3 regions of the Cupriavidus sp. GW822-FHT02D05 genome follow, and region 2 is predicted to be linked to each of the others. Evidence: predicted binding sites of a transcription regulator. Region 2 holds the regulator's gene; each other region holds the start of a gene.
The links. Region 2 encodes FNR, which switches genes on or off when oxygen is low (the NO sensors DNR and NnrR bind a similar motif). Its sites were predicted from a motif close to TTGATNNNNATCAA; they were not measured.

Region 1 (5,763 bases), on a different contig from region 2:
CTTCAGCACCATGATTACGAATCCCCATGCGGTTATGACGCTGGCCAGCCTGACGCTCGCTGGCTGCTTGCGTTACCCGCATGCATCGGGCCATCTCGTTCGCACCGCGACGATCGCCGCCTGCCTTGCCGATCTGCTGGGGCTGGATGCGGCGCACTGCGAGCGCATACGGCTCGTTACGCCGGCGCACGACGTGGGCAAGCTTGCCATCCCCGATGCCGTACTGCTCAAGCCTGGCAAGCTGCTCCCCGAAGAGCGGCAGGTGATCGAGCGGCATGCAGAGATCGGCGCGAACATCCTCGCGGGCAGTGCGGACGTGCTGATGCGTCTGGCATCGCAGGTCGCGCACCATCACCACGAGCGTTTCGACGGCACGGGCTATCCACGCGGCCTGGCCGGCAAGGAGATCCCGCTGGCCGCGCGTATCGTGGCGCTCGCCGATGCGTTCGATGCCATGACGGAGTCGCGTTGCTATCGTCCCGGCATGAGCGACGACGATGCGCTGTCGATTGTCTCGGCAGGTTCCGGCACGCATTTCGACCCGGACGTGGCGAGCGTTTTCCTCGCCAGCATCCCGCAGATACTGCGGAGCCGGAAATCAGCGCAAGCGCTGCTGGATGCTGGCTCGGAGATGGCCGTGGTCGCGCGCTTCTATGGCTTGAGTCGCAACGCATTGCGGCAGATCCCGCGCCAAGCCAGAACCTGACGCGGGATCCGCCGCGCGTTCGTTGTGCCGTGGAGCGACGTACCGCGATTCGTCAGAAGCGGTAGCCCACACCCATGCTGAACAGCCACGGATCCAGGCTCACGTTCGAGACCTTCACACCGGCCGCCTTCACATCGCTCGACAGCCACACCTTCTTGACGTCGGCATTGAGGAACCAGTTCTTGGTGAGCTTGTAGTCCATGCCGATCTGCAGGGCCGGCGCCACGCTCCAGCTGTCGAGCGACAGCGAATTGTTGGCAATGTCGGCACCCCAGATGCGCGTGAAGTTCAGGCCAGCGCCGATATACGGGCGGAAGGTGCCGTTGGGAATGAAGTGATACTGCACCAGCAGCGTCGGCGGCAGATGGGTGAAGGAGCCGATCTTGTTGCCATCCAGGTAGACGTTCTGCTTCTGCGGCACGGTCAGCACCAGCTCGGCGGCGATGTGCGGCGTGAAGAAGTAGGTGACATCGAGTTCCGGAATCCACTTGTTGTTGACCGTGATGCGGTCCGAGGCGCCAACGCCGCCGATCGGGTCGGACTTGCCGGCCATGTCGAGATAGGTGCCGCGCAAGCGCACCATCCAGTTGCCCTGCGCTTCATCGGCGGCAGCGGCAGGCGTTGCGGCAACGGCGCCGAGCACGGCAAGGGTGGCAATGGCAGTGGTGCACAGACGGATATGCAGGTGCTTCTTCATGATGGTTGGCTCGTGTTTTAGGAAACTTCACGCACAGTTTGGCGCAGCGTTTCCGGTTGAGCCTTGACCGAAAGCAAGAAGATGGGCATCGGTGGCGCGCGCATGCGCATGCGTCGCCGCGTTGCTACAGTCCCGGCCCGCGCTGGGCTGCTTGCGCACGAGCCGCGCAGCGCGCTTTCGCATTTCCAATCCCGGGCCGGGCTTCTAAGGACATGCGCAAATATTCGTGGCGGCAAGTTTGCACCCGCCTTACGCTGTGCACACAGTCAAGCAACGAGCATGTCGTGGGCGTCCCGCAAGGGCGTCTTTCCGGGTGTGCCCCGTGGGGGCGGGGCACACCGGTTTTTCTGCGCCGAGGCCTTGAGTCCGGGCGCGGGCGGCATCAATCGGCCAGGGCTTGCTCGCGCCGCACTTGGCTGGCCGCAAGCAGGTGGCGGTTTACGCCCGACACCACGGCCTTGAGCGATGCCGTGACGATACTGGCGTCGATGCCAGCGCCAAAGCCCGTGGCGGAGTCTCCTACCCGCACTTCCACATAGCAGGCCGCGGCAGCATTGGCGCCGGACGACAGCGCGTGCTCGTGGTAATCCATCACGCGCACCGGCATGTCCAGCGCGCCTTTGAGGCCGCTGACGAATGCATCGATCGGGCCGTTGCCCCGGCCGCGCGCGCGCAGCGCTTCGCCATCGCGCAGCAACGCCACTTCGATCTCCACCTGGCCGTCGTTGCCGGACACCATCTGATGGCCCATATAGCGCAGCGGCGCCTCATGTTCGAGATATTCGCGCTTGAACAAGCCATACAAGTCATCGGCGCTGGCTTCGAGCCCGCTCTCGTCTGTCATCGACTGCACCGCGCGGCTGAACTCGATCTGCAGGCGGCGCGGCATATAGATGCCGTGCACCTGTTCCAGCAGGTAGGCCATGCCGCCCTTGCCGGACTGGCTGTTTACGCGAATCACCGCATCGTAGCTGCGGCCAAGGTCGGCCGGGTCGATCGGCAGGTATGGCACCTCCCAGATCGCATCCGTCTTCTGCTGCGCGAAGCCCTTGCGAATCGCATCCTGGTGCGAGCCGGAGAAGGCCGTGAAGACGAGGTCGCCCACATACGGGTGGCGCGGATGCACGGGGAGCTGGTTGCAATCCTCCACGCATTGGCGCACTTCATCGATGTCGGAAAAATCGAGCTCGGGGTCCACGCCCTGCGTGTAGAGATTCAACGCCAGCGTCACCAGGTCGACATTGCCGGTGCGCTCGCCATTGCCAAACAAGCAGCCTTCCACGCGATCGGCGCCCGCCATCACGGCAAGCTCGGCGGCTGCCACTGCGGTGCCACGGTCATTGTGCGGGTGCACCGACAGTACGATGCCTGCGCGCCGTGCAAGATGCCGGTGCATCCATTCGACCTGGTCGGCGAAGATATTGGGTGTGCTGCATTCCACCGTGGTCGGCAGGTTGAGAATGAGCGGGCGCGTGGCGCTAGGCTGCCAGATCGCGGATACCGCATCGCAAACCTCGAGCGAGAAATCCAGCTCGGTCATGCTGAAGGTCTCGGGCGAGTATTCGTAGGTCCATGCCGTCTCGGGCATGCCGTCGGTCAGCGCCTTGATCAGGCGGGTGCCCGCCAGCGCGATCTCCTTGACCTCCTCGCGGCTCGCACCAAACACGATGCGGCGAAACGCGGGGGCGATCGGGTTGTAGAGGTGCACCACGGCGCGCGCGGCGCCGCGCACGGATTCGATGGTGCGTTGTATCAGGTCTTCGCGCGCCTGGGTCAGCACCACGATGGTCACGTCGTCCGGGATGCGGTCTTCCTCGATCAGCATCCGTACGAAATCGAAATCGGTCTGCGAGGCCGAGGGGAACGCCACTTCGATCTGCTTCAACCCGATCTTGACCAGTTGCTCGAAGAAGCGGAGCTTGCGCTGCGGGTTCATCGGCTCGATCAGGGCCTGGTTGCCATCGCGCAGGTCCGTGCTCATCCAGACCGGCGCGCGCGTGATGCGCTTGGCGGGCCAGGTTCGGTCGGCGATATCTACGGTAGTGGCAGGGCGGTATTTGGTGGCGGGGTTGCGCAACATCATGACGGTTCTCCTTCCTCGCGGGAAGATGCAAGAGACAAAAAGCAAAAAGTAAAAGGCAAAAAGCAGGACGCAAGATCGCCAGAGCGTTGAAACGCTCAATAGCGAAGGCGTCAGAAAGCCGATGCGGAAAAAGGGTGGCGCGAGGCTGCCGAACTGCCACTAGGCACTAGGCCCGGCAACCGATCAGTAGGTCTAGCAGTAGCGAGGAGGAAAGACGCGGCGCCGACAGGGCCGGTGCAACTAGAGCAATGGCGGTACCCAGCGCGCGACCTGCTGCCGGCACGCGCACGGCTGCAGCGATGCGGGAGGCATCGGCGGCGCGGCGGTGGAAGCAGGTGGCTTGGTGCATTGCGTGGTGTGTGGGAAGCGGTGCGGATGACGCGGATGACGCCAATTACCAAGGTGCGTCGATCACTTGTACTTGTCATGCATGCCGAGCCCGCTTTTCAGCGGTCGGCATCCGGCAAGAATAGTCGAGAACGCGAACGGGCGTCAAGGACGAGTGCGCGGGTCCCCTGCGGATAACCAGTTGGCCAGCCACCTCCGCCTGGCCATCGGCACGGACTTGTGACTGAGCCCAGGCGTGCGTCAGCGTACATAAGCGCCGAACTCTCAGCCGTTTGGCTGGTACAGCAGCTTGCACATCGTGACTAGCCTAGAAAGCGCGTGACTGTCCAATTCCGCCATTTACCTGTCCGGTCGCGCCAACCAAACGAGTCTGGCCAGCGGCGCCCTGCTTCCGCTTTTGTCGGCAGGGGGCCCGGGATTTAACGCCATACGGGGAGACATCATGAGCAACACCAAGATGTGGCCAGCATGGCTGGCCTGCGCCGCCATGGCATTGCTGATGGCGGGCTGTGGCGGGGGCGGTGGCGGCTCGGGCGCTGCATCGCCCAGCACCGCGAGCACCGCGGCGGATACCACCCCGGTGAAATACTCGGTGACGCTCACGATGACCTCGGGACAGGTCGGGGTGGGCCGCAGCATCTCGATGTCAGCCTCGGTGGTGGACAGCAAGGGAGCGGACGTAACGTCGTCCAGCACCTTTGCCTGGACTTCGTCCAGCAACGCCATTGCCACCGTGGTGCCGGCCGCAAACGCCAGCGCCACCATCACGGGTGTGGCGGTGGGCACGGCCACCATCCAGGTGGTGGCCACCATCAAGACGGCGGACAACAGCACCACGCAACTGCCCGCGCAAACCGCCACGGTGGCCGTGCAGCCCACCGCCGTCAGCTACAACCTGGCACTGTCGAATCCGGTCCTGTCGCTGGTTGACGGGCAGGTGCAGCCGGTCACGGCGACGCTGGTCGATGGCAACGGCAGCGACGTCAGCGCAGCCGTGCACGACTGGGCCTGGGCCAGCTCGACTAGCAACGTGCAGGTCAGCGCCGCGCAGAATGCCGCATCGCTGACGGGCGTCAACAGCTCGGATACCGCCGCCGCGGTCGGCACCGTCACGGTCTCGGTCACCGCGCCCAACGGCATTGCTGTCAGCGGGCAGATGCTGGTGACGGTGCAGAAGAACACTGGCTACACCTACCGGCTCGAGCTTTCACAAGGGGGCGTGCCCATCAACGCGCTGTCGGTGCTCAACGGCTATCCGCAGGTCTTCAACGCGCGCGTGATCCGCAGCGATTCGCATGATTCCACCGCGGATTTCGACGGCACCTGGAGCTACGCCGCCACCTCGCCAACGCTCTCCGTCGCGCCGGATCCGGCCACGCGGCAGGCCACGTTGAGCACCAGCATCGTGATCGGCACGCCCACCGTGCAGAGCCTGCTGCAGGTGAGCGCGGCCAGCAGCAAGATAGCGGGCACGCCCAAGGCCAGCCTGACGGTGACGGAGCAGCCGAAGTGGGCGCTGGTCTATAACGGGCCACAACCGCTCAAGCTGCTGCTGTCGCTGCCCGTGCCGATTCCCGTCACCGCCACGCTCAAGAACTTCGGCGCGGATGTTCCCTATCTTGGCTGCACGGGCTGGAGCTGGGCCAGCAGTGCCAACGTAGCGTTCGCGGGTGGCGTCAATGCTGCGCAGATCGTGGTGACGCCCTTGGCGCTTGGCGATTTCACGGTGACAGCGACCTGCACGGCCGGCCCTGAACTGCAGCCGATTTCCATCACGATTCCGGGAACGGTGAGCTGATGCGGCGCCCGGCATGTGTTCCTGCCGCGCGTCGTTGCAACTGCCCGCGCTTGTTTCTCTGTGGTTTCAATGATCCGTCGCCAGACGGCCGCCTGATGGAGATCGTGCCGCGCAGGTGCGGACGAGGGGGG
Region 2 (5,763 bases):
CATCGGGGCCGCCCGCAGGGATTGCCGCCCCGCCGTCCGCGGCACGGTCGCCGTCGCGGTCCTGCGCGGCCTGGCGGCGCGTGGCCACCAGATTGCGCAAGCCACGGCGCAGGCCCTTGCGGCGCGGCGCGCCATCGGTGCCGGCGCCGCCTTCGGCGCCATTGCCGGCATCGCCGGCCGGCGTATCCGCCTGGCGGACGTCTTGATCAGAATCGGACAAGGTATTCACATTCGGATGTTGCATGGTGTTCAGTTGGACACGCGCTGGTCGTGCTCGTCGTGCTCGCTGGGGTGCGCCGGATTCGTCGTGGACGCCCCCGGGACTTCGGACGCCTGCTCGCCGGAGGCCACTTGTACGTGGTAACCGTTGGCGGGCGTGTCCGTTTGCTCATTTGTTTCACCGTCTTCGACGGCTTGCTCCGCGGCTATGTCGCCAGACAGCGCGCCGGCGGGCTCGGCGGACACCGGCTCGCTCCCTGGCTCACTGCCTGGCCCGGGCGTCGCCGGCACTTCCGCCTCGGCCTCGGGCGCGGGTGTGAACCCGGCTTCCGCTTGCGCCAAGGCCTCCTTCCTTTCAAACGCATCCACCAAATCGGCGATGCCATCCATGGCGCCGGCCGCAAGACCGTCGTGGGCAACCACGCCGGAAGAGGTCGGTTCACCCTCTCCGGCATCCGCCGCAACCAGCGCGGCAGCGCCGGCCTGATCAGCGCCAGGTTCCGCGAATGCCTCTTCGTCGCTATCCGCCGGCACCTTGCCCAGCGCCTCGAAGTCAATCGGCTCCTGATTCAGCAGCGCGACCTGCGCCTGGGCCTGGATGTCCTCCAGCGGCGGCAATTCATCGAGCGTGCGCAGGCCAAGGTCATCAAGGAAGTTCTTGGTGGTGGCATAAAGCGCAGGCCGCCCGGGCACGTCACGGTGGCCGATCACCTCGATCCAGCTGCGGTCCTCGAGCTTCTTCACGACTTCGGTGCTGACCGCGACACCACGGATTTCCTCGATATCGCCCCGCGTGACCGGTTGCCGGTAGGCAATGATCGCCAGCGTCTCCATCACGGCGCGGGAGTACTTGGGCGGCTTTTCAGGATTCAGCCGATCCAGGTATTCACGCATGACAGGGCGGCTCTGGAAACGCCAGCCACTGGCCAGTGCCACGAGTTCCACGCCGCGTTGCTCCCAGTCGCGGCGCAGCTCTTCGAGCAGCACACGAATGGTGTCGGCACCGACGTCGTCGGCAAACAGCCGGCGCAAGTCATTGACGCGCAAGGGTTCCTGCGCGCAGATCAGCGCGGTCTCGAGGACGATCTTCGCCTCTTGGGTATTCATGTTGATTGCGTGCAGCCTGTCTTTGCACCTGCGCCCCGGTTGATCCCGGGCGCACTGGAGATTGCGGGTTCAGCGGTAGGGATTGCCACCGCCATCTGGCCGCGCAGCCAACCGCATGCTTGATGCATGCCAGCCGTGCGCCTTCTTTTATTGCATCGGGTGCCGGACCTGACCGGCAGGAGATCGCCCGGCCACCGGCATTATCTGCCAGTCGACGGAGCCCTTGCGTCGCGCCTTCCCCCTGATGTGGCGGACCTGTCCGGCGCGGCGTTTATCATCGAACGCGCCGGGTGCAAGAAAATACGGATATCGGGCCTGCTGGCCTATTTCACCCCGCCCTGCCGTAGCTGGTCTTTTGAACCGAATCTTTTGAACCGGACGGCGGATGGGGAACGGTCCCTGGCGCTGATGCCTGCCTGGGTGTTCCTGGCATGCATCCCTGAGCAGCGGATGCTACCTGACGATGCCACGATGAAATACGTGCGCGATATCGCTGTTCTTGCGATTGTATGGCATTCCCTGGCAAACCTGCAACCGATTCGCACAGCTACCTCAGCGAAGAAGTGACAGATACACCACGAAGCAGCGCTTCAGAAGACCAGGCAGAATCCATGCGCGGCAAGCGTCTCAGGCAAAAGCAGCGCGCGCGCCACCCCGGCCAAGCCAAAGGCCACCACCGCAAGCCCAGCGCCAGCCCGCAACGCCGGGCGCCGCGAAAGCTGCCTGAGATAGCCGGACAGGCCCGAGATCACCAGCAGGTTCGGCAGGGTGCCCAGGCCAAACACGGCCATCACCAGCGCGCCCGACGGGGCATTGCCGGCCAGCAACGCCATGGCAAGAGCACCGTACACCATGCCGCACGGGACCAGCCCCCAGGCTAGCCCCATGCCGTAGCGGCGCAGCAACCGGCCCTGCCCATACGCCCGGGCCACAGCCGGCAAGCGCGCCCCGACGGCACCAAGGCCGCGCAGCAAGCCACCCGCGCCCCGGGCGGCGAGCCGCTCCAGCCAACCCGTACCCATGGTGCGCCCGCGCAACATCCACAAGCCCGACAGCACCAGCATTACACTGCCGACCCCGAACAGCCAGCGCTGCAGCGGCAGGTACTGCGTCTTCCAGACGCCGGCGCCAAGGGCGCCCAGCAAGCCTCCCAGCACCGCATACATGCTCAGCCGCCCGGCATGCATGACAAGCAGTTCCAGCAACCAATGGCCGGGACGCCGGAGCACCGTGGCAGGCACGCGCGCAACGCCGCCCTGCTCCGCCGCCAGCGCGATCCCGCCGCACATGGCGGCGCAGTGCACGCCGCCCAGCAAAGCCAAGGTAAATACGCTGATAAGCACGCCTATGGTCAACTTCTCCTCCCAATCACACAATCGCAACGTCTGGCGCGGTAAAATGCGGCGAACGCGCCCCCGCAGCTCCAAGAGGCGCTATCAACATGAGGCCTTGCGCCCGCGCACACCAGCGCGCTCGCACAACATGACGACGGGCACGGCAAGCCGCGCTGCACAGATAGCGCACTGCCGCAAGACCCGCGCGCCAGGCCGATGTGGATAGCGCTTCCAACCGACGACTCTCAACGTCAAGCTCTCAACTCAATGCGCCCGCCACATCGCGCTTGACTGACTGCGCTAAACCGACAGGCCCCAATTGCTCACCACCATTCCCATTACCGAGATGTCGCCCCGCTGCTCCACTTGCTCGCTCGGCCAGCTCTGCCTGCCCGTCGGCATGTCGCAGCAGGACCTCGAAAAGATGGATACGCTGGTCCAGGACCGGGTGCGCGTACGCAAGGGCGAAACCCTGTACCGCCTCGGCGATCCTCTCACCGCCGTCTACGCGATCCGCTTCGGCACGCTCAAGACCCACCTGACAATGGAAGACGGCCGCTCGCAGATCACGGGCTTCCACCTTCCCGGCGAAGTCGTCGGCCTCGACGGCCTTGGCGAGATGCAGCATGCGTCGGACGCCACCGCGCTGGAAGATACCGAAGTCTGCGTGGTACGCTTTGGCGATCTCCAGACGCTGTCCAACGTCCTGCCGTCGCTGCAGCATCAGTTCATGCGCCTGATGAGCAAGGAGATCTCGCAGGACCAGGTCATGTTGATCACGCTCGGATCGATGCGCGCCGAGGAGCGGCTTGCCGCTTTCCTGATCAACCTGTCCGAGCGCTTGTCCGCGCGCGGCTATTCGGCCTCCGAGTTCGTGCTGCGCATGAGCCGCGAGGAAATCGGCAGCTACCTGGGGCTCAAGCTCGAAACCGTCAGCCGCCTGTTCTCGCGCTTTGCGGAAGCCGGCCTGATCCAGATCCGCCAGCGCCACGTCAAGCTGGTCGACATGGTGGGGATCAAGCAGATCGTCAACAAGTCCTGCTGACCTGCACGTCGCGCGCCGCCCTCGCCCGCGGCGGCTCGCCGCGATGCCGCGCCTGCTGGCCTGAACCGGCAAGGCGCGCATCGCAATCACTCCAGCTCGTCCGTGTCCGCCAGCCGCGTGGGCATGGTGTACAGCGTCAAGCCGCTCGACAGCGCGCACAGCACCCACGCGATCAGGAAACCCACGGTGTAGACCGCCTCCCGCGATGCCTCGACCGGCTGGCCGAAGAAGCGCAGGTCGCCGGGATCGACCATGGAGAATACCAGCGCGGTCGTCAGCCCGGCGACCAGGAAAGCGGGCCACAGCACCCACATCAGCCAGCGTAGCCTCATGATCACCTCGCTTGCGCCGCGACCGGCGCTGCCTGGCGTGCCGCGCTGCCCGCCTTCTCAACCACCAGGCCGTGGCGCGCCACCCCTTCCTCAATGGGCGGATCCGGATGGGTCATGGCCAGCCAGATCGTGACCCCGCAGGCCACCATGGCCACGAACGGCCCACTCATCAGCAGCCACGGCCATGGCTCCTTCCACCAGGGATTACTTTGCTGCGTCATCTGGCCTCCTCTAGATCTAGATCGCGTATGTTGCGTACGGATTGGTGCAACCAGCGTCCCTGCCGCCTCATAGATTGCGCGGCACGATAAAGCTGGTGCTCTGTCGAATCTCCGCGCCATGGCTCCCCGCGCCCTCGTCGGGCACCGCGGTCACTGTGACCTCGATCTTGTGCGTGCCCTGCGCCGCGGACTCGATCGGCACGCGCACCCGGATGGGAATCAGGCGATTGGACGTGGGCTCCAGGTTGCCGGCAGCGTGATCATATTCCACAGCCAGGCCCTTGAGCTCATCGCTGCCCGCGCTGACGGCGACGCGCATTGGCGCCTCGGTCGTGTTGATCAGCTGCAGCCGGTACACGTTCTCGATCCAGCGCCCTTCCACTTCCCGCCCCAGCGCGCCGCGGTCGCGGATGATATCGACCTTGAGCGGCGTGCGCATGGCCAGCGAGGCCATGAAGCCGGCGACCAGCGCCAGCCAGATCACCGAGTAGATCACCGTGCGCGGCCGCACCAGGCGCTTGCGCGCCACGGTCTCGGAGAGCGCGCTGCGCATGGCGTTCTCGGACGTATAGCGGATCAGCCCGCGCGGGTAAGCCATCTTGTCCATGACCTGGTTGCAGGCGTCGATACAGGCGCCGCAGCCAATGCAGTCGTATTGCAGGCCATCGCGGATATCGATGCCAGTAGGACAGACCTGCACGCAGATGCTGCAATTCACGCACGAGCCCAGCCCGGCGGCCTTGTGGTCCGCCTTGCGCGAGCGGCTGCCGCGCGGCTCGCCGCGGCCCACGTCATAGGTGACCACATAGGTGTCGCGATCCACCATCACGCTCTGGAAGCGCGCATACGGGCACATGTACTTGCAGACCTGCTCGCGCATGAAGCCGGCGTTGCCCCAGGTGGCAAACGAGTAAAACAGCATCCAGAACGTCTGCCACGGACCCAGCGAGAGGCTCAGCACCTGCGCGCCGAGCGTGCGAATGGGCGAGAAATAGCCGACGAAGGTAAAGCCCGTCCATAGCGCGATCACGATCCAGAGCGTGTGCTTGGTGGCCTTCAGGCGCAGCTTGCGCACGCTCCAAGGATCGCCGTCCAGGCGGATGCGGGCAAAGCGGTCGCCTTCCACATGCCGCTCGATCCACATGAAGATCTCGGTGTACACCGTCTGCGGACAAGCGTAGCCGCAAAACAGCCGCCCCGCGATCGCCGTGAAGAGAAACAGCGACACCGCGGAGATCACCAGCAGCACGGCAAGGTAGATCACGTCCTGGGGCCACAGCACCAGGCCAAAGATATAGAACTTGCGCGCGCCGAGATCGAACAACATGGCCTGGCGGCCATTCCACTGCAGCCAGGGCATGCCATAGAAGAACAGCTGGGTCAGGACCACCATCCAGACCCGCCAGCTCGAGAACGCACCCGACACCGAGCGCGGATAGATCTTGCGGCGGACTTCGTACAGGGTCTCGTCCGACGTTTCCGCGTCCGCCGAATCAGGCGTGGGC
Region 3 (5,763 bases), on a different contig from region 2:
GCGCAGCCCCCGCCATGGAAAAGCAGCAGGCTAGCCGGGCCGGCGCATCGGGTCTTGAATGAAATTGCAGCTCAGCTCAGCTCACCACGGCTGCATAGGCGCGCGGCGACACGCCGTACTGGCGCACGAACATCCGCGTCATGTGGCTCTGGTCGGCAAAGCCGCTGGCGGCGGCCGCATCGGCCAGGGCCTTGCCCTGCGCAATCAGCGCGCGAGCCAGATGGATGCGTCGCTGCAAGAGGTACGCGTGCGGCGTCAGCCCGGTTGCCTTGGAGAACGCACGCAGCAGCTGGAACCGGCTCAGCCCGGCAACCTCGGCGAGTTCGGCCAGCGAGACGGCTGCGGCCGGATCATCGTCGATCAGGCTGCGCGCCCGAGCGATCGCCTCCGCCTGTGCCCCCGCCTGCGCGCCGGCGCTGCGCGCAAGGCCGGGCTCCGCTACCCGTGCCAGCAGGGCGAGCAGCATCGCTTCGCACTGCAGATCCGAGCCAGCGCCGCCGCCGGCCGTAACGAGCAGATAGAGCTGCTGGAAGCTGGCCGCCACCGCGGCATCGCTGACGACCGGGCTAGGGAATTCGCACTGCCTCGTCCTGCCTTCGCTCAGGTCCAGGCTGGCCCGCGCGATGCATGCAGGATTGAAGTAAAGCATCCGCCACGAGCGCCCGGCGTCGCCGATGGGCATGCCATCGTGCACCTCGCCCGGGTTGACCATGATCATGTCGCCCGGGCCCGCCTCGACCATGCCGCGCCCGCTGTGCGACCTGTGCGCGCCCTGCCAGATCACGCCAATGCCAAATTGCTCGTGGGTATGCCGCGCAAAGGTGTGGCGCGTGCTCGCCTCGACGGCCTCCACGCCAGGCATCTCGCAGCGAAGGATCCTGAACTGTCCTGAGCGCATTCCGTGCTCCCCATTCCGTTCTCTCTTTTGCGCGACGATATACTCACCCTTCAGCGTTGCGCTACCCCCGGTTCTGACATGGAACACATCCTCTTCCGGTCTGCAGTCTTGGCCGATCTTCCCGCCATCGTGGCATTGCTGGCGGACGATGCGCTTGGCAGCCAGCGAGAGATCGTCAGCACGCCCGTGGACGAAAGGTACGTTATCGCCTTCCACGCCATCGCTGCGGACCCGAATCAGCGTCTCGTGGTAGCCGTGGATGGCGACACGGTAATCGGCACGCTGCAACTGTCGTTCATACCCGGCATCGCCCGCGCAGGTGCATGGCGGGGGCAGATCGAAGCGGTCCGCATCGCGGCGCCGTTTCGCAGCGCAGGGTTCGGCCAGAAGATGTTCGAATGGGCGATCGCGGAATGCAGGTCCCGCGGATGCGCCATCGTGCAACTCACCACCGACAAGGGCCGTGCGGATGCGCACCGGTTCTACGAAAGGCTTGGCTTTGTTGCCAGCCACGAAGGCTACAAGCTGATCCTCTAGGCCGGCCAAAAACGGGAGGCAAGGAAATGGGGAAGCTGGGGTGATGCCACTGACAGAAGTGCCGATACTGAAGCTAGGTGCAATTTAGCTACAGTGGGCGTTCAAGGTAGTGGAGGGAAGTGCCGCAATCCCTTGTCAGGATTGGTGCGCCCGGCTGGGATCGAACCAGCAACCCCTGCCTTCGGAGGGCAGTACTCTATCCATTGAGCTACGGGCGCACAGGGTATGACGGGGTACAACGCGGGCAGCGCGCGAGTGCCGCTGCCGGAAAGTCGCATAGCATACCGTGTTTGGCGAAAGACGTCCACGCCGGGCTGAAAAGTGCAGCCAGATGACGTCTCTTGCAAGCCGCTTTTGCCTCCATACGGTAGGTCTTTGAGGCTATAATCGCGAGTTATTTGTGTAAAAACGGGGCTGCGCAACGTCCACTTCAGGTCCGGGGATGATGGTGCCGCGCCCTGCTGGCTGGCCCGTTTCGGGGCAGTTGGCACCGGATAATAGTCCGATGCGCGCAATTGGCCAGGGGGAATTGGCCACCGAGCAAGCGGCCACATAAGCAGCCGATCGCGAGCGGCCACAGGTTTCCTGCAAAATTGAGAGTTGAGTATGAGCGACGTCCATAACGCACAAGACGAACACGAGTCTCCCATCAAGACCCCCAAGCAGCTGATCGCTGTGGTGATTGCCGCCTTCCTGGTGCCAATCATCGTGATCATCCTGCTGGTCAACTTTGTCGGACACGGTGCCAAGGAAGGCGCGGGTTCTACCGCTACCGTGGAAGCTGTCAATGACCGCATCAAGCCGGTCGCCTCGCTCGAACTGAAGGACCCGAACGCACCGCGCGTCTACAAGACGGGCGAGCAGGTCTATAAGGAAGTCTGCGCTGCCTGCCACGCCACCGGTGCTGCCGGCGCGCCCAAGTACAACACTGCCGGTGACTGGGCTCCGCGTATTGGCCAGGGCTTTGCTGGCCTGCTGAATTCCGTGCTGCACGGCAAGGGCGCCATGCAAGCCCGCGCCGGCACCACCGCCGACGACTACTCCGATTACGAACTCGGCCGCGCCGTGGTCTACATGGCCGACGCCGGTGGCGCCAAGTTCCCGGAACCCGCCGCGCCCGCCGCTGCTCCGGCTACGGCTGCCGCTTCGGACGCCACGGTGGCGGCTGCAGCCGCCGCTGCTCCGGCCGCTCCCGCAGCTGCCCCCGCTGCCGCTGCCGCCGCACCGGCTGCTGCAGCTGCCGCGCCGGCTTCCGCCGAAGTAGGCAAGAAGGTCTACGAACAAGTCTGCGCCGCCTGCCACGCAGCCGGTGTTGCCGGTGCGCCGAAGTTCGGCGACAAGGCAGCCTGGGCACCGCGCCTGAAGGAAGGCATGGACGCCGTGCACGCCTTCGCCCTGAAGGGCAAGGGCGTGATGCCGCCGAAGGGCGGCTACGCCGGCCCCGACGCCGACGTGATGGCCGCAGTGGACTACATGGCCAACGCTTCGAAGTAAGCGCAAGCAGCTCTCAACAAAAAAGCCCGCGGCATGCCGCGGGCTTTTTGCTTTCCGGTGTGACTCAAACCACGCGCGAGTAGCGCTTTGGCATCGGCAAAGGCGTACCTACATCAGCGCTCCGGATGGCAGCGGGCTCGGTGCGCCGGGCATCTTCGCGCAGGAAGCCGTCGAACACCATGGCCAGGCGGCGCACCAGCAAACGCCCCAGCGGAGTCACCTCGATGCGGCCAGGCTCACAGCGCACCAGCCCGTCTTCGGCCAGCCGCGCCAGCTCCGCAAGCTCATGCGCGAAGTGCACGGCAAAATCGATGCGGTGGCGCGCTTCGACCGCCGCCATATCCAACACGCCATTGCACATCAGCGCGCCAATCACATCGCGCCGCAAGTGATCTTCGTCGCGCATGGCGAAACCGCGCATCACCGGCAGCACGCCGGCGTCGAGGCCACTGTAGTAGTCATCCAGCGTGCGGGCGTTCTGCACGTAACGGCCCGCCACTGCGCCGATTGACGAAACGCCGAAGCCGAGCTGGTCATGGCCGGCGTGGGTGGAATAGCCCTGGAAGTTGCGCTGCAGCCGGCCCTCGCGCTGGGCCACGGCGAGCGCGTCGTCCGGCAGCGCGAAGTGGTCCATGCCGATGTAGACATAGCCCGCGGCGGTCAGCTGCTCGATCGTGCCGACCAGGATGTCGAGTTTTTCGGCGGCTGCCGGCAGTGCGCTTTCATCGATGCGCCGCTGCGGCTTGAACACGTGCGGCAGGTGCGCGTAGCTGTACACCGAGAGCCGGTCCGGGCGCATCGCCAGTACCTGCTCCACGGTGGTGGCAAAACGCGCCGTGGTCTGGTGCGGCAGGCCGTAGATCAGGTCCATGCTGACCGAGCGGAAACCCAGCCGGCGCGCGGCGTCGACGACCGCCTGCGTCTCGGCCAGCGATTGCACGCGGTGGATGGCGTGCTGGACCTCGGCGTCGAAATCCTGCACGCCCAGGCTGATGCGGTTGAAGCCAAGTTCGGCCAGCAGCGCCATCTGTGCGTCGCCGATGCGGCGCGGGTCGATCTCGATCGAGTGCTCGCCCTCGGGCAGCAGGTGGAAGTGCTGGTGCAGCGCATCCATGACCCGGCGCATCTCGGCGGGATCGAGGAAGGTCGGCGTGCCGCCGCCCCAGTGCGACTGCACCACCTCGCGCCGCGTGCCAAGCTGCTGCGCCACCAGCGCCATCTCGCGCGCCAGGTAGTCCACGTAGCGGGCGCTGCGGCGGTGGTCCTTGGTGATGATCTTGTTGCAGCCGCAGTAGTAGCAGATGTTCTCGCAGAACGGCACGTGCACGTACAGCGAGAGCGGTGCGGCGGCTTTGGCCGTGTTGGCGGCGTGGGTGGCGCTAGCAGCGCAATCGGCCAGCGCCTGCTGGTAGTCCTGCGCGCCGAAGCCGCCGTGGAAGCGGTCCGCCGTCGGGTAGGAGGTGTAGCGCGGGCCGTTGATATCCATGCGGCCCGCCAACGCGCGAAAGTCCGACAAGGCATGCCGGTCCGGCGCTGCCGCGCCCCGTCCCGCCGGCTTGCCGGTGCAGGCGGCGCCGCACTTGCCGGAGCAGGTGCGGGATTGGCTCGGGACGGCAACGGGGACGGGCATTGCGTTGGGGAACTGGGCGGGGGCAGTCGCAGCCATGGGGCGGCCTTTGTCGTGGATTCGATGACCCATCGTAGGGCGCGCCGCCCGCGCCTGCGTTGACCGGGGTCAAGCCGCGGCCCATGACATGCCGCGCGCCACGGCCGGAACATGGCCGGCGTCATGCCAGCGTCACCTGGGCCGTATAGGCTGCGCGGCGCTCTCCCCAATCATGCAATTGCTCTGCACCTGGCCTCGCGGATTCCCATGCACGCTTCTTCCCTGATCGCCAACCCCGCACGACCGCCGCGCCGCCGGGTCCTGGCCGCACTTGGCAGCGCCATGCTGGCGCCTGCCTCCTTGCTGGCGCAGGCGCCGCCGCGCCGCCCGCTGGTGATCGGCCACCTGGTGGACCGGGGCGGCGCCCAGGCCGACCTGGCGCGCGACTACCTGGCGGGGGCCAAAGTGATGTTCGATGCGGCCAACGCCGGCGCGCGCGAGCCGCGCGTGGTGCATGTGGTGCGCGAGGTCGACGCCGATCCGCGCGCAGCCACCGCGCAGGCGCTGTCGCTGGTTGACGGGGAGCGGGCTGAATTGCTGTTCGGCCCCAGCGATGCCCTGCTGCCGGTGCTGGCCGCCTCGCCCGAGCTGGCCCGGCGCGGCGTGCAGATCGTGGCGCCGTTGTCAGGCCTGTCGCTCGCGGCGGATCACGTCTGGTACACGCGGGCCGACTACCGCAGCGAGCTGGATGCGGCCATCCGGCAGTTGCGCAGCTATGGCCTCAAGCAACTGATGCTGGCCGTGGCGCCGGATTTTGCGGCCGGCAGCCTGGCTAGCGGCACGCCGTGGCGGCGCCAGGCCGAGCAGGAGCCGGGACTGCAGGCACTCACGCTGGATGCGGGCAAGGGCAGCGACGCCGGCGCGGTGGCGCAACGCATCGCCGCCGCGCGCCCGGCCGCGGTGATCGTGGCGGGCGATACGCTGGCCTATGGCAACCTCGGCCGCGCGCTGGCGGCGCGGGGCTGGTACGGCTTCCTGGTGGGCTTGTCGGCGGTCAATTCGCTGGCGGCACGCGAGATTCTTGGCGCCGGCTACACCGGCGGCATCGTGTTGACGCAGATCGCCCCCGGGCCGCAGGACCTGACCCTGCGCGTGGTCAAGGAGCACGTGGGCCGGATGAAGCAGTTCCTGGACGAACCCGCCTCGCCGGCCACGCTGGCCGGCTATA

Region 1: AC1RQK_RS32235 (OmpW/AlkL family protein) is a predicted target of FNR. The motif match lies at 1,467-1,480, and genes of this name have one in related genera.
Region 3: hemN (oxygen-independent coproporphyrinogen III oxidase) is a predicted target of FNR. The motif match lies at 4,655-4,668, and genes of this name have one in related genera.

What each region holds. Positions count from the first base shown of each region.
Region 1 covers NZ_JBXAOE010000032.1:28,942-34,704, forward strand. The annotation lists gene AC1RQK_RS32230 (HD-GYP domain-containing protein) at 11-706, shown strand; gene AC1RQK_RS32235 (OmpW/AlkL family protein) at 759-1,403, opposite strand; gene leuA (2-isopropylmalate synthase) at 1,786-3,483, opposite strand; gene AC1RQK_RS32245 (hypothetical protein) at 4,277-5,632, shown strand.
Region 2 covers NZ_JBXAOE010000007.1:245,767-251,529, reverse strand. The annotation lists gene rluB (23S rRNA pseudouridine(2605) synthase RluB) at 1-244, opposite strand, end outside; gene scpB (SMC-Scp complex subunit ScpB) at 250-1,326, opposite strand; gene AC1RQK_RS12000 (hypothetical protein) at 1,453-1,893, shown strand; gene AC1RQK_RS11995 (sulfite exporter TauE/SafE family protein) at 1,917-2,681, opposite strand; gene fnr (fumarate/nitrate reduction transcriptional regulator Fnr) at 2,980-3,705, shown strand; gene AC1RQK_RS11985 (hypothetical protein) at 3,792-4,037, opposite strand; gene AC1RQK_RS11980 (membrane protein) at 4,040-4,258, opposite strand; gene ccoG (cytochrome c oxidase accessory protein CcoG) at 4,326-5,763, opposite strand, start outside.
Region 3 covers NZ_JBXAOE010000018.1:61,520-67,282, reverse strand. The annotation lists gene AC1RQK_RS23470 (AraC family transcriptional regulator) at 77-898, opposite strand; gene AC1RQK_RS23465 (GNAT family N-acetyltransferase) at 977-1,435, shown strand; tRNA gene AC1RQK_RS23460 (tRNA-Arg) at 1,578-1,653, opposite strand; gene AC1RQK_RS23455 (c-type cytochrome) at 2,042-2,929, shown strand; gene hemN (oxygen-independent coproporphyrinogen III oxidase) at 2,994-4,595, opposite strand; gene AC1RQK_RS23445 (ABC transporter substrate-binding protein) at 4,803-5,763, shown strand, end outside.